4 regions of the Pseudoalteromonas 'SMAR' genome follow, and region 3 is predicted to be linked to each of the others. Evidence: predicted binding sites of a transcription regulator. Region 3 holds the regulator's gene; each other region holds the start of a gene.
The links. The regulator sigma-54, encoded in region 3, starts transcription at its own class of promoters, with help from an activator protein. The targets are predictions, from matches to a motif close to GTTGGCACGNNNNTNGNNT.
Positions count from the first base shown of each region.

Region 1: the regulator sigma-54 is predicted to act here: its motif matches at 1,609-1,627, upstream of ACNKW2_RS11970 (flagellar assembly protein T N-terminal domain-containing protein).
Region 2: the regulator sigma-54 is predicted to act here: its motif matches at 1,893-1,911, upstream of flgB (flagellar basal body rod protein FlgB).
Region 4: the regulator sigma-54 is predicted to act here: its motif matches at 1,419-1,437, upstream of ACNKW2_RS04175 (DUF3192 domain-containing protein).

Region 1 is NZ_JBLWMW010000026.1:37,605-41,147, reverse strand. It holds gene flgA (flagellar basal body P-ring formation chaperone FlgA) at 1-156, shown strand, start outside; gene flgM (flagellar biosynthesis anti-sigma factor FlgM) at 229-552, shown strand; gene ACNKW2_RS11980 (flagella synthesis protein FlgN) at 545-973, shown strand; gene ACNKW2_RS11975 (LPP20 family lipoprotein) at 998-1,474, opposite strand; gene ACNKW2_RS11970 (flagellar assembly protein T N-terminal domain-containing protein) at 1,662-2,858, shown strand; tRNA gene ACNKW2_RS11965 (tRNA-Arg) at 2,863-2,937, opposite strand; gene ACNKW2_RS11960 (FlgO family outer membrane protein) at 3,330-3,543, opposite strand, start outside.
Region 2 is NZ_JBLWMW010000026.1:42,300-45,842, forward strand. It holds gene ACNKW2_RS11995 (chemotaxis protein CheV) at 1-473, shown strand, start outside; gene ACNKW2_RS12000 (CheR family methyltransferase) at 489-1,319, shown strand; gene flgB (flagellar basal body rod protein FlgB) at 1,945-2,355, shown strand; gene flgC (flagellar basal body rod protein FlgC) at 2,358-2,789, shown strand; gene ACNKW2_RS12015 (flagellar hook assembly protein FlgD) at 2,807-3,493, shown strand; gene flgE (flagellar hook protein FlgE) at 3,525-3,543, shown strand, end outside.
Region 3 is NZ_JBLWMW010000004.1:125,109-128,651, forward strand. It holds gene lptA (lipopolysaccharide transport periplasmic protein LptA) at 1-318, shown strand, start outside; gene lptB (LPS export ABC transporter ATP-binding protein) at 315-1,040, shown strand; gene ACNKW2_RS03340 (RNA polymerase factor sigma-54) at 1,087-2,586, shown strand; gene hpf (ribosome hibernation promoting factor) at 2,616-2,903, shown strand; gene ptsN (PTS IIA-like nitrogen regulatory protein PtsN) at 2,905-3,363, shown strand; gene rapZ (RNase adapter RapZ) at 3,356-3,543, shown strand, end outside.
Region 4 is NZ_JBLWMW010000005.1:139,401-142,943, forward strand. It holds gene zntR (Zn(2+)-responsive transcriptional regulator) at 1-264, opposite strand, end outside; gene ACNKW2_RS04170 (D-2-hydroxyacid dehydrogenase) at 356-1,303, shown strand; gene ACNKW2_RS04175 (DUF3192 domain-containing protein) at 1,500-1,880, shown strand; gene ACNKW2_RS04180 (diguanylate cyclase domain-containing protein) at 1,909-2,835, opposite strand; gene ACNKW2_RS04185 (PAS domain-containing sensor histidine kinase) at 2,822-3,543, opposite strand, start outside.

The DNA.
Region 1 (3,543 bases), on a different contig from region 3:
ATTTTTGCTAAGTCTGGTGGTTTGGTAATAAAAACAGCCGGTGAAGCACTGCAAGACGGCAATAAAGGGGATTTAGTTCGGGTAAAAAATGCTCGCTCTGGCAAGACCTTACGTGCTAGAGTTATCGATGTAGAAACTGTTGAGGTGAATTTATAAAAAATTTGCTAAAGTAATGCTTACGCAAGCCGATATAGTGGCTGAGAGTATAATAGTATTGGGTCTACAATCATGGTTAATCAAGTTAACGGTCAAAATCAATCTACATCCGTTGCTAACAATGTTAAGCAACAAAAAGCGGAGTTACAACGTAACGAAGCCAATGCCACGAATAATAAGGCACCTGCAGCACCTAAAGCGGCTGCGGATTCAGTGAGCCTAACCCCACAGGCACAACAGTTAAAGTCTGTAAATGATAAGGCGCAGCAGTCTTCCGGTTTTGACGATAAAAAAGTCGAAGAGCTGAAAAAAGCTATTGCCGAAGGCAAGTACCAGGTTGACGCCGATAAACTGGCAAAAAACATAGCAGCATTCGAGTTCGAGATCTATGGATGATACGGTTCGGCTTTGCCACCACAAACTAACGCAACAAATTAGTGCACTAGAAGCTTTGACCCAGCTTCTAGTGGACGAGCTTGAGGCGCTCGCCTCTCGCCACGGTGATAGCTTAAAAGATATCGCTCGGGAAAAACTCTCACACATCACACAACTGCAACAACTCGACAAAGAACTCGCTCAAGTCGATGTTGAACTGTTCAAAAACGAAGAACTTTCGCCCCTAGTAGACCAAGTTAAATTGCTACTGAATGATTGTAAGCGCAAAAATGAAGTTAACGCCAAAGCGGCTCACCATGCCAATGTTAGCACCAGAGAGCTGAAAGAAATTCTGATAGGTGTGCCTGCATCAGTAACTTATGGTGAAGACGGCAGTGTCAAAAGCAGTGATAATAAGCTAGTAAAGAACTTGAAAGCCTAAATTAGGCTTTCATTGTTTAAGCTGTTATTTGATACTGTAACGGATCTTTTTAATTTTCTTCGGCTTAGTTTGCGCAATATAGAGGTTGTACACTCTTTTCATATCTAGCTCTAATTCCGTGGCATAGGTATCACCGACTGAGTAGCTTTTGAGCACTTTTGCGCCCCTGATAAGGCCATTAACTTGACTTTTTAAGCCATCATTTTGCGCTATGGCCCCTTTTACCGTGGTTGTTGCAGTCAACTTTTGTCCATACAGTTGCTCCGCTAATTCACGATACGCTTCAAGCTTAGAAACCTTGATTGCCATTAACTGTTTCTCACCATCCGTCGCTCCCGGTTGTGCACTTAACGGCGCATAACCAACGGCTTTGAGTACCGGATAACTATCAGGTTTTATGGTTTCATACTCAATGTGTTTGTCTGCAATACTGGCACAGCCATTAAGCCAGGCGAATGTGGTGACCAAAAGCAGTACGTAACGTGATTTAAATACCCTCATCCTAACCATCTCCACTACAATCAATAAATACAATACCAGTCCGCATTACGCCTTGTTCGCTTAGACTAGGCCACTTTTTAAGCGAATCGGTATAAGAGTTCACTTAGCTGATATATGCACGAATCCTGCCAAAATTTGGCACAGGTATTGCTGATATTTAGGTAGTTAATGAATTAGGTTACTCAAAATGAACAAGCATATTGTACTAAGCTTATCACTCATCAGTTTATCTTACGCCAATGGCGCTAGCGCGGAGTGGTTTGAAGTAACAGGCATTGCTGACATCAAAAGTGGTGATCAGCAAAAAGCCAAACGTAAGGCTGTCAACGATGCCATTACCCAGGCTCTGTTATTTTCTGGCGCTAATGTCAGCAGTGTACAAACTGTCACCGATGGTGTGCTGACTCAGGATGAATTAAAAATACGCTCCAACGCCCAAGTGCAAAGCGCCAATGTGGTGTCGGAGTCACGGGTAGGTGATAGCTGGCACGTCACCTTACACATTGATATTATGCCACAGGATCAGCAATGCCCTACGAGCGCCTACAATAAACAAATCGCCATTACTCAAAGTCAATTAAAGAACAAGCACCAAGCAACCTTGGGTCAAATCTTTGACATACACAAGGTGGTAAGTAAAAAGCTCTATCAAACCATGAATGGCCAAAGCACCAGCTTAGAGCCAGTGCCTTACTTCGCACAAACCATCAATGTTGAACGCTTTTTTAGCCAGCGTTTTGATTATAACGAACGTTTAATTGAAACCGTTACGGCCAATACCAATAGCCAATATGTTTTGCTTTCTCAGATCAGCGACATTTCCAGTGTGGATAAACTTAACAGTGACTTTGCATTTTGGCAGAGCGATAAGTTTTTGCGTAGCTTTAAAATCGACTTTGCCCTTTTTGATGCCTTATCGCACGAGCGTGTGTGGCAAAAGCAGTACGCCACACAAGGCGTTTGGCCATTTAAAAAGACCAAACTAATAGACGTTTATAGTGAGCGCTTCTGGCGCACAGATTATGCCGACGAAATCCAGTTAACACTCGAGCAAGTTACCATTGACTTAAATGCCGCCGTGGCTTGCTTAGCAACGAATGGTAAAATTCTGCACGTTGACGGCGATCAAGTGATTATTAACCTTGGCCGTATGCATGGATTGGAAAATGGCCAAATATTGAACATTGCGCACAGCAGCCCAGTGACCAACGCACGCGGCAAGCAGTACATGCGCCAAATCAAGACCATTAATAAGGTTCGTGTCACACAAATTAACGCCCAAAATGCAGTGGCTGTGAACATAAGTAACCGCCCACTCAACAACGTACAAATAAATGATTTAGTAGAAATTCAGGTAGAGCAAAAGGAGGATTTTGCTCTTTAAGGAATGGCGTCCCCAGTAGGAATCGAACCTACATCGAAGCCTTAGGAGGGCCTAGTTTTATCCATTAAACTATGGGGACATCCACTTAGCAGCTTTATAACAATCCATATTCATACTTGCGCCATTTGCAGGAGCCACTGTTACACTTATTGGGTTATACCAATCCACGTTAATACTTACTCAATTTGAGGGAGTAAATTTGACGCTAACGGCGTTAAAAATTTCTTATTTAGAACAACTAAATAGCAAAATTTTTGCCTAGTTATCGAGAAAAGTTTCTTGCCTCAAATAGACCTCTTAATTAAGCGAGCTGGTATAAAAAGTTTCTTACCGCAAACAGCCAATTCATTTAAGGAATTGTTATTAGCTTCTAGTATACTGATTACTATCACTTTTTGAAGCTTTTCTTTAGGGAATGGTGAGCTTTTGTCTGCCCATCAGGGAACTAAAGCTCACTCCGCGTGGTTAGGGTTACCTCGATGCCGTTGCTCGGCCATCTAAGATAAAGTAGGGAATAGTCACCGCCGTAGTCGCAACCACGAGATTGCTATCAAACTCCAACAGTCGAGCATTCACTTCGACTCCGCGAGCGCGATAAATCATGGTGCCTGTTAGTACATGGCTTGGTGCTTGGGCTACCTTTAAACGACTGGCTTTACGAGAAAAATTTAGGTCGCCACTGGGC
Region 2 (3,543 bases), on a different contig from region 3:
ACGAAATTTGTCCTATAGATACTGAAGTCAGCGCTGGAATTGTCTCTGATGGCGAAATGCAAAAAGATTTGGGCGAGCGTATTGTCTTTATTGCTGATGACTCGGCAGTAGCGCGAAACCAGGTCAAGCGTGCATTAGAACCTTTAGGAGTGCAAACCGAGTTGGCTAAAAACGGCAAAGAAGCGCTGATCAGGCTTAGAGAAATTGCCGATATGGACTGTCAAAATAATGTCACCGAGCGCGTAGGCTTGTTGATATCGGATGTTGAAATGCCGGAAATGGATGGCTATACCTTAACGGCTGAGATCAAGGCGGATCCAAAGTTAGCGCCACTTCATGTTATTTTACATACTTCCTTAAGTGGGGTATTCAATCAGGCAATGATTGAAAAAGTAGGCGCAGATGATTTTATTGCTAAGTTTAACCCCGATGAATTAGCCGCAGCGGTTAAGAAATGGGTTCATTGTGATTAAAGCTGGTGGTAGCACTTGGAAAATAAGCATTTAGAGCAAAAAGAGTACGATCAATTTCGAACCTTTCTGGAGCAGCAGTGTGGGATCGTACTGGGCAACAACAAATTGTACTTGGTTAAAAGTCGATTAGCTCCATTGATGGCGCGCTTCAATGTTGAATCTTTGTCATCGTTAGTTGCTAAAACACTAAGCCCCCATGAACGGCAACTTCGTGCCGCGGTGGTTGATGCCATGACTACCAACGAAACCTTATGGTTTAGAGATACTTACCCGTTTGAGTTACTTAAAAATCGGATCTTGCCGGAGTTTAAAGATCTAAGAAGACCAGTGAAAATTTGGTCAGCGGCAAGTTCGTCAGGACAAGAGCCGTATTCCATTGCCATGTCAGCGAATGAGTATGTCAGTAAGTCGCCAGGCGCCCTCAAAATGGGCGTGCAGATAGTGGGTACTGACATTTCTAATACCATGCTTGATATGTGTAAAAACGCTGAATATGACGCTTTGGCGTTAGCGCGTGGATTGTCTCCAGAGCGACGCAAAAAGTTTTTTACCGACAGCGGTAATGGTATGGCTAAAGTGGTAGAGCCAATACGAAAAATGGTGAGCTTTAGGCACCTTAACTTGTTGGACTCTTATGCTTTGATGGGCAAGTTTGATGTCATTTTTTGCCGCAATGTACTGATCTATTTTTCCCCAGAGGTCAAAGCAAAAATCATTGCGCAATTTGCACAGTCACTCAATCCTAATGGTTACTTGTTTTTAGGTGCCTCTGAGTCAATGGCCGGTTTAAGTGATGACTTTACTATGATCCGCTGTAACCCAGGTATTATTTACCAGAAAAAATAGTCACTCTACCATTAAGCTTCGCAACAGTGCCTCAAAACACTGTTGCAAGCCAGCTCTATAATACCAATCCGGATTAATACTTACTCAATTTGAGGGATCAAATTCAACGCTAACTGCGTTAAAAATTTCTCATTTAGAACAACTAAATAGCAAAATTTTCGCCTTGCCTATACGGATATAGGCACCTTGGCGGTAGCAGGACGCGAGAGCGGTGTTATCGTCAGAATTTTCTTGCCTCAAATAGACCACTTAATTGAGCGAATTGGTATAATTATCAACTTGCTCCTACATCGTCTTACTGATGCTATTGAATTGCTGTTGCCGAACCTTGACTTGCTTAGCTTTGCCGGTGCCACTTCTGACAATAACTTTTTCCTGTCATAGAAAAACGTTTGCTCCTCTTTTTTAATAACAAGCTGATGCTTAAAACCAACCTTAACCTCTACTATTTTTGTTTCGTTGACAGTGATTTTTGATGAGCATAAGTTTAATGAATTAGCCTCAAATAGATCATTACCTCGCCTTTTTAATGGTATTAACCATTGAAATTAAAGAGAAAAAATAAATTTATATTTTGGCCTAAAGATTGCTTTATCACTGTGAGTCAAATTTTTGGAGTTTAACTATGGCTATAAGTTTCGATAAAGCACTGGGTGTTCATCAGCATACCATGCTGATCCGCTCGCAACGTGCGGAAATGTTAGCGAGTAATATCGCAAATGCGGACACTCCAGGATATAAAGCAAAAGATATTGACTTCGCAGGTGCCTTAAAAGCGGCAAAAGCGGGGCAAAGAAGCGGCAATGATATGGTGAGAACTGATGCCAAGCATCTCAGTGGTGGCACTAAAATGACCAACGCAAATGAACTATATCGTTCGCCAAATCAAGCAGATACAGGTGATGGTAACTCAGTGGACATACAAGTGGAACGAAACTTGTATACACAGAATGCATTAGAGTACCAAGCCAGTTTGCAGTTTTTATCTGGTAATTTCAGTGGCCTTAAAAAGGCACTGGGTGGTCAAGGAGCATAATTATGAGTCTTTACAACGTTTTTGATATTTCTGGCTCGGGCATGAGTGCCCAAAATGTGCGCCTGAACACCACTGCGAGTAACATTTCGAATGCCAACTCGATAAGCTCCAGCCAAGAAGGAGTGTATCGCGCTAGACATCCGGTGTTTGCAGCTGAACTTTCTAAAGCTTCAACTTCCCAAAATAATGCCATGGGATCGTCTGTTGGAGTGAAGGTGCTAGGTGTGGTTGAAAGCGATAAACCGCTTCAGATTGAGTACAATCCAAACCACCCTAGTGCTGATGCAAATGGCTACATTTATAAACCGAATGTGAATGTGGTAGAGGAGATGGCAAATATGATTTCAGCCTCTCGTTCTTACCAAACCAATGTTCAGGTTGCAGATGCTGCAAAGCAAATGTTGAGCAAAACCCTGCAGCTTGGTCAGCGCTAGATTGGGAGTAACAGCTGATGAGTAATGACGTAAATTCCGCTACTTCGTCGTATATGGATTCTCTGCGGTGGAATAAAGAAAATCGCACCACAGAGGAGCAACAGAACCGAGATACCTTAACGCAGGAAGATTTCTTTTCATTGCTTACTCAGCAGCTGTCTTATCAAGATCCCAGTAAGCCTGCAGACAATGATCAGATGATTGCGCAGATGACCAACTTTACTATGGCTGAGGGGATCTCAAAGTTAAATTCGAAGTTCGATTCTCTGAGTGCCTCGATGACCTCTAATTCCGCTTTGCAGGCATCCACCTTAATTGGTAAAAAAGCACTGCTGGAGTCAGATACCTTAGAACTTGGTGGAGATGCCATTACATCGGGATCCGTGGTTGCAGAGAAACCAGTTGAGAATTTGTCCATTTCCATTGTTGACCAAAGTGGTTCGGTAGTGAGAAAGCTTGATTTAGGTGCTCAATCTGCCGGAGCAATTAAGTTTGAATGGGATGGCAAAAACCAAGATGGCGATGCCATGCCAGCAGGTGATTATACCATCAAGGCTGAGGGAAGTATCAATGGTCAGTTTTCCACTCTTCCCACGGCAACATTCAGAAATATAGACAGTGTTAATGTCAACGGCTCCAACGGCATTGTAATTAACACCCGCGAAGGGGCTGTGCGCCTCATTGACATTGCAGAAATAGCATAAATTAACAGATTAGCCTAGAAGAGGTGAGAGTATGAGTTTTAATATTGCAC
Region 3 (3,543 bases):
TTATTGGTTGCCACCGGAAGCCCAGCTATTTTTAGCGAAAAACAAGCGGATGGTAGTTTGTTAGAGGCTAAAGCCAATGAAATTCGTTACGACGTAGCAGCTCTGACGCTGGTTATTTCCGGTGACGCCGAAATTAGCCAAGCTGGACAAAAAATTAATGCCCAAGTCATCACCTATGATATTGAACAACAACTGATCAGCGCTGAACGTTCGGGGCAACAGGATTCCAGGGTCAGAACCGTATTAGTGCCGGTTGATGAGGACGATGAAAACAAAAAAGAAAAAGAACCACAACCATCGCAAGGTAACAATCCATGAGCGTATTAACAGCAACTGGGCTTGCGAAAAGCTACAAAGGCCGACAGGTGGTCAAAAATGTTGAGTTAAGCGTTGAAGCTGGCAGCATTGTCGGTTTATTAGGGCCTAATGGCGCTGGCAAAACCACCACGTTTTATATGATCGTAGGCTTAGTGCCTAGCGACAAAGGTGAAATTAGCATAAATGATGAAGACATCACGTTATTGCCAATGCACAGCCGCGCCCGAATGGGGATAGGCTATTTACCCCAAGAGTCCTCGATTTTTCGTAAGCTTTCCGTATACCAAAACTTAATGGCCATTTTAGAGACCCGTAAGGACTTAACCAAAGCCCAACGTGAAACCGAACTCAATGAACTATTAGATGAGTTTAATATCCAGCATATTCGCGACTCACAGGGAATGGCACTGTCTGGTGGCGAACGACGTCGAGTAGAGATCGCCCGAGCTCTGGCGGCCAACCCGAAATTTATTCTCCTTGATGAACCTTTTGCTGGTGTTGATCCCATTTCGGTGTTAGATATAAAGACCATAATTGAGCACTTAAAAAATCGTGGCATTGGCGTGCTAATTACCGATCATAATGTCAGGGAAACCCTTGATGTATGTGAAAAAGCTTATATTGTTTCACATGGGGAATTAATCGCATCAGGTACGCCAGAACACGTTTTAGCCGATCAAACCGTAAGAGATGTCTACCTAGGCGAACAATTCAAGCTATAGTTAAGACGTAGTAATAATAACTGTTATAAGGGATTGTTAAAGATACATGAGGCAATCATTACAGCTGCGCATGGGGCAGCAACTTACAATGACTCCACAACTGCAACAGGCGATACGCTTGCTGCAGCTCAGTACCTTGGATTTGCAACAGGAAATCCAAGAAGCACTGGATAGCAACCCGTTGCTAGAAGTGGAAGAAGGTGAAAACGCTGATACCGAAAGCTTGGAGCAAAACAACCAAGAAAAATCCGCTGCAGACGAAGGTCAAGCATCTCAGGAAGAAGCGCCTGTCAGTGATTATGAGCTCGATTCTGATACCGCCATGAGCAAAGACACGGTTAGCGATGACTTAGCCATGGACGTCACTTGGGATGAGTATATGAGTGCAGCCCCTGTTGCCAGCTCAGCTCCTCTTCCAGATGATGATAATGTTTATCAAGGAGAAACATCTGAGTCGCTGCATGACTATTTGATGTGGCAATTAGAGCTCACTCCTTTTAGTCCCACGGATAGAGCCATTGCTATTGCCATCATTGAGGCGGTCGATGTCTCTGGATTACTCACCCTAAGCTGTGAAGACATTCTCGACAGCATTAATGACGCAGAAGCAGAGGAACCGATAGAGTTAGACGAGGTGGAAGCCGTACTCAAGCGTGTGCAGCTGTTTGACCCTGTTGGTGTTGCTGCACGGAGCTTGCAAGAGTGTTTGTGTATACAGCTTAATCAGTTTGCATCAGAGACACCTTGGCTGGCAGAAACCAAAATGATCCTCACTGAGCACATCGATCTACTGGCGAGCCGAGATTACCGTACCTTAGCGAAAAAGACGCGGTTAAAAGAGGCCGAATTGAAAGAGGTGATGACGCTGATCCACAGCCTCAATCCCAAGCCGGCCGCCAGCATTATTCGTGAAGAGCCTGAGTATGTCATCCCTGATGTCTCGGTGAAAAAAGTAAAAGGTCGCTGGGTAGTCGAACTCAATCCTGATGCCATGCCAAAAATCCGCGTCAATGATCATTATGCGGCCATGTCTAGAACCGCTCGCTCTAGTGCTGATAGCCAATTTATTCGCTCCCACTTACAAGAAGCTAAGTGGTTTATTAAAAGTCTAGAAAGCCGTAATGATACTTTATTAAAAGTAACCAATTGCATTGTCCAGCAACAACAGGCATTCTTTGAACATGGCCCTGAAGCAATGCGCCCAATGGTACTTAATGATGTCGCTGAGATGGTTGATATGCATGAGTCTACAATTTCTCGTGTCACCACCCAGAAGTATATGCATACGCCTCGTGGTATCTTTGAGTTAAAGTATTTCTTCTCTAGCCATGTCAGTACCGAAAACGGCGGTGAGTGCTCATCTACCGCGATTAGAGCGCTCATCAAAAAGCTAATAGCTGCAGAAAACACCGCTAAGCCATTAAGTGATAGCAAAATTGCAGATATTTTAGCTGAGCAAGGAATTAAGGTAGCGAGACGTACGATTGCAAAATATCGTGAATCCCTAGCCATTCCACCGTCAAATCAACGTAAAAGCTTGATTTAAGACGTAAAAAACCAAGAAGGAAAATGCTTATGCAACTAAATCTAACTGGTCGCCATGTAGAAATCACAGACTCATTACGAGACTATGTCACCAACAAGTTTGCGAAGCTAGAGAGGCATTTTGATCATATAAATAACGTTCACGTGATCCTTGATGTTGAAAAGCTGGTACAAAAAGCAGAGGCAACATTACACGTCAATGGCGGTGAGCTGTTTGCATCGACCGAGCATCAAGATATGTATGCGGCAATTGATAAGCTCATTGATAAGCTAGACCGTCAAGTTATCAAACACAAAGAGAAGCTCACTCGACACTAAAATGAAATTATGCACATTAGTGAACAAGGACTGTAGCAAAGCTGCGGTCCTTTTTAATAGCAAAAAAAGAATTCTAGAATACATCAGTGAACTGGCTCACCAGCAACTTCCTGATGTTAGCAAACACGTCATTCTCGATGCGTTAATGACACGGGAAAAGCTCGGCAGTACTGGGATAGGAAAAGGCATTGCCATACCCCATGGTCGGTTGCAAGGTATTGAGCAAATTCTGGCGATGGTGCTGGTGAGTGAGCAGCCGATCGCCTTTGAAGCAATCGACAAGCAACCCGTGGACATTTTTGTCGCTTTTATTGTCCCTGAGGGCAATAATGAAGAACACTTAAAAACTTTAGCTGCTATCGCTGAAAAACTGCAAGACAAATCGTTTTGTAAACAGCTACGGCACGCCAAGACCGATCAAGAGCTTTACGCAGTTATCCAAGGAGACGATAATGGGTGATGAAGACAAGGGGTTAGAGTTAATCATTATTAGTGGCCGTTCTGGTTCTGGTAAATCAGTGGCTTTACGCGTGCTAGAGGACTTAGGCTATTACTGTGTTGATAACATCCCGGTCAACCTGTTGCCTTCTTTGGTGCGCAGCGTATCCGATAACTACAATAAAATCGCTGTCAGCATCGA
Region 4 (3,543 bases), on a different contig from region 3:
GGCAATTGTCAACGCTTTCACTTCCTCACAGCTGTGCTGTTGTTTTTGAAATTGAATTTTAAGTAAATCTTGTATTTCTTTGAGGCTAAAGCCAACCTCTTTAGCGCGTAGAATAAAGCGCATCTGCTTTTCACTTTGTTCGTCATACAAGCGATAACCGGAAGCGCTTCGGCTTTGCGGCTGTAATAACTGATTGGCCTCATAATACCGCAAAGTATCGGTAGACACGCCTAAGCGTTTTGCCAACTCACCTATTTTAATCACTTTACACCTCCGGTTTGGTAAGAATATCCTAGTCAACGATGATAGTATAAACCTTAGAGTTAACTCTAAAGTCAAGTAAAGGACAGGTATAATGCAAATTGTGGTACTCGATGCCAAAACCCTAGCAGGCACAGATCTTAGCGCACTTTCTCAGCTTGGAGAGATCACTGTGTATCAAACGACTAACAGCGAGCAACTGCTGGAGCGATGTCAGCACGCAGAAGTGATTGTTACCAATAAGGTTAAGCTAGATGCCACGTCATTAGCGCAACTTGCCAAGCTTAAGCTAATTTGTGTGGCCGCGACAGGCGTCAATAACGTCGATTTGGATGCCGCCAAAGCGCAACAAGTTGCCGTTACCAATGTTGCTGGGTATTCCACGCCATCGGTGGTTCAGCATACTTTTACTATGTTGGGTAACCTACTTACTAATATTCACCGCTACCAGCAAGACTGCCAAGCGGGACGCTGGCAGCAAAGCGATATCTTTTGTCGTTTAGATTACCCCATTGCCGAAATACATAACAAAAATTTTGTTATTGTTGGCTATGGTGCGCTGGGTCAAGCCGTTGCTCGCGTTGCCGACGCCTTTGGTGCCAATGTCATTATCGCAGAGCGCAAAGGGGCCACTGAAGTGCGTTCTGGACGCCAAGCGTTTACACAAGCATTAGCTAAAGCTGATATTGTTTCAGTGCACTGTCCATTGACCAGTGAAACCAACGACCTAATTGCAGCCGACACCTTAGCACTTATTCCAGAGTCCGCCGTGATCATAAATACGGCTCGCGGTGGCATCATTAATGAATACGACCTGGCTCAAGCATTACAACAAGGCCAAATCGCTGGTGCCGCCGTCGATGTGCTTTCGCAAGAGCCGGCACAGCCAGACAATCCATTGCTGCAGTATCAAGGTGACAATTTACTATTAACACCGCACACCGCCTGGGCAAGCCAAGAAGCCATTATCCGCTTGGTCAATGAAATTGCCGCTAATATTCGGGCGTTTAAGCAAGGCGAGCAGCGTAACCGAGTTGCCTAAAGTACATTAGCGAAACTCCTCAACTTGTTGATGAATTTCGCTAATAGTTAGTGGAAAAATAAATTCAACCAGCAAACAAAATAACTAAACCCATGTTTTTTAAAGGATTTAAATTTTTGGCAAACTCTTTGCTGTAAACTCAATAACGAAATCATTTCCCCACTCATGGGGTGGGTCATTTACAAAGGAAATAACAATGAAAAAAGTATTACTCATTGCTGCGCTAAGCTCCACACTTCTATCAGGTTGCATTGTGGCTGTGTCTGATGGCGAGGTTGATCATGGCTGGGCATCAGACTACAACTCATCAAGCTGGCAGCATCAACAAAAACAAAACCGTGAGAAAATTTCTGAACTTGAAGTGGGCGCTGACTTTAAAACGGTGAAAGAGCTGTTTAAGACACCAAACTTTACTGAGCTGGTAAGCAAAGACGGTGACAGTTACCAGGTTTTATACTATGCCACAAATAGCAAGCACTCTGATGGTAAAGTAACCAAAGACGAATGTACGCCGCTAGTATTTAAAAACCAAAAACTGATTGGCTACGGCGACAATGCCCTCGCTCAAATTAAATAACAGCGCTCACTTTGCTGCGGGGTGCCAGTTAACTTAGCATCCCGCTATTTTGCTCAAGGGCAGCAATAAACAATGGCAGTTGTTGCGCTTGTGCTTTTGCCAGCGCGCTGTCTGCCGTAGCAACTAGCTTTTCCAGCGTATGACCAGCATGCTCATTTACATGCACAACCCCAATACTGACACTCACATGGGCACAAATCGGCGAAGTTTGGTGCGGCACCGCTAACTCAGCTACCGCAGCTTGTAGCGCTTGCGCCAACCCTTTTAGCTTTGTGACGTCGACATGAGACAGCACCAGCGCAAACCGCGTGCCATCAAAGCGACCTATGGTTACATCCCACTGTTTTGCTTCATACTCTAAAGCTCTAGCCACTTTAAATAAGCACTCATCACCTTGCATATAACCATAGTGCTCATTGTATTTCTTAAAATAATCCACCTCCACCAGCATCACCGCAAAACTACTCTGCTGTGCTTGAGCCTGTTGCAAAACCAGATGCATCTGCTCATCAAGATAACGGCGATTCGGCAGTTCGGTGAGACCGTCAACGGCAGCGAGCTTTTCTAATAAGTCATTTTTCTTTTTTATAGCCAGATGGTTTTTAATTCGCGCTTTAATCACCAAGGGGTTAAATGGCTTCGTAATATAATCAACCGCGCCCAGTTGTAAGCCTCGAGCCTCATCTTTAAAGCTCACACTTGAGGAGATCACAATCACTGGAATACTGTAAGTTACCGGGTCTTTTTTGAGTATTTCAAGAACGGTAAAACCATCCCCCTCGGTAATAAGCACACCTAATATCACCAGATCAATACTGTGCTGCTGCAATATACTAAGATCAAGCTCTTGAGCAGTAGAAAAGCAAAGCTGATAGTCTTCACCTAGGGTGTTTTTTAACACCATAGTGTTGATTGGGTCATCGTCGATAATTAAGATATTTTCAACTGGCTGCATCTTCAACGGCTACCTTTTTTAGCTCGATGAAGCACATAACTTGAGATAATGCCTTTTCTAGTTCAGCAAGCTCTGTGCGACTCGTTATTATTGTTAGTGTTTTACTGCGTGATTCTAAGTCTTTGGCGGCTTTTGCGAGGCGTTTAAAGCCAAGCCCGGCTGCGGCTCCTTTAATACCATGAGCCAACTCGAATAGCGCTTCCCCCTGCTCCACAGCAGCGAGTTTATCTAGATACTCTCGGCAAAGCTTAGCAAACTTATCTAGCATTGTTTGTAAGAAGCGCTCATTTTGCATCATTTGTGACAAGGCAAATTCATAATCAAAAAAAGGCTCCAGGTTGATGACTTCTTCGCTTAATTCTGCTGCTAACGCTTTGCATGCCTGTTCCCCATTAATGGGTTTGACTAAGTAGTCATTCATGCCCACTTCCATGGCTTTATTTTTTTCTTCTTTGCTGACATTGGCCGTCAGGGCAATGATAGGGAGCTGCTGTGCTGTCCAGCGCTGGCGTAACGACTGTGTCGCTTGATAGCCATCAATGTCTGGCATGTGAATATCCATTAACACAATATCGGGATGCAGGGTCTCGCACACTGAATTCAGTTGCTCGGCAGAAGACAGCCCCACCGTAGTAATGCCGTTATGCGCCAGCATGTTTTCACTAATATCTAAATTAAGTCGGTTATCATCAACAATTAAACATAAAA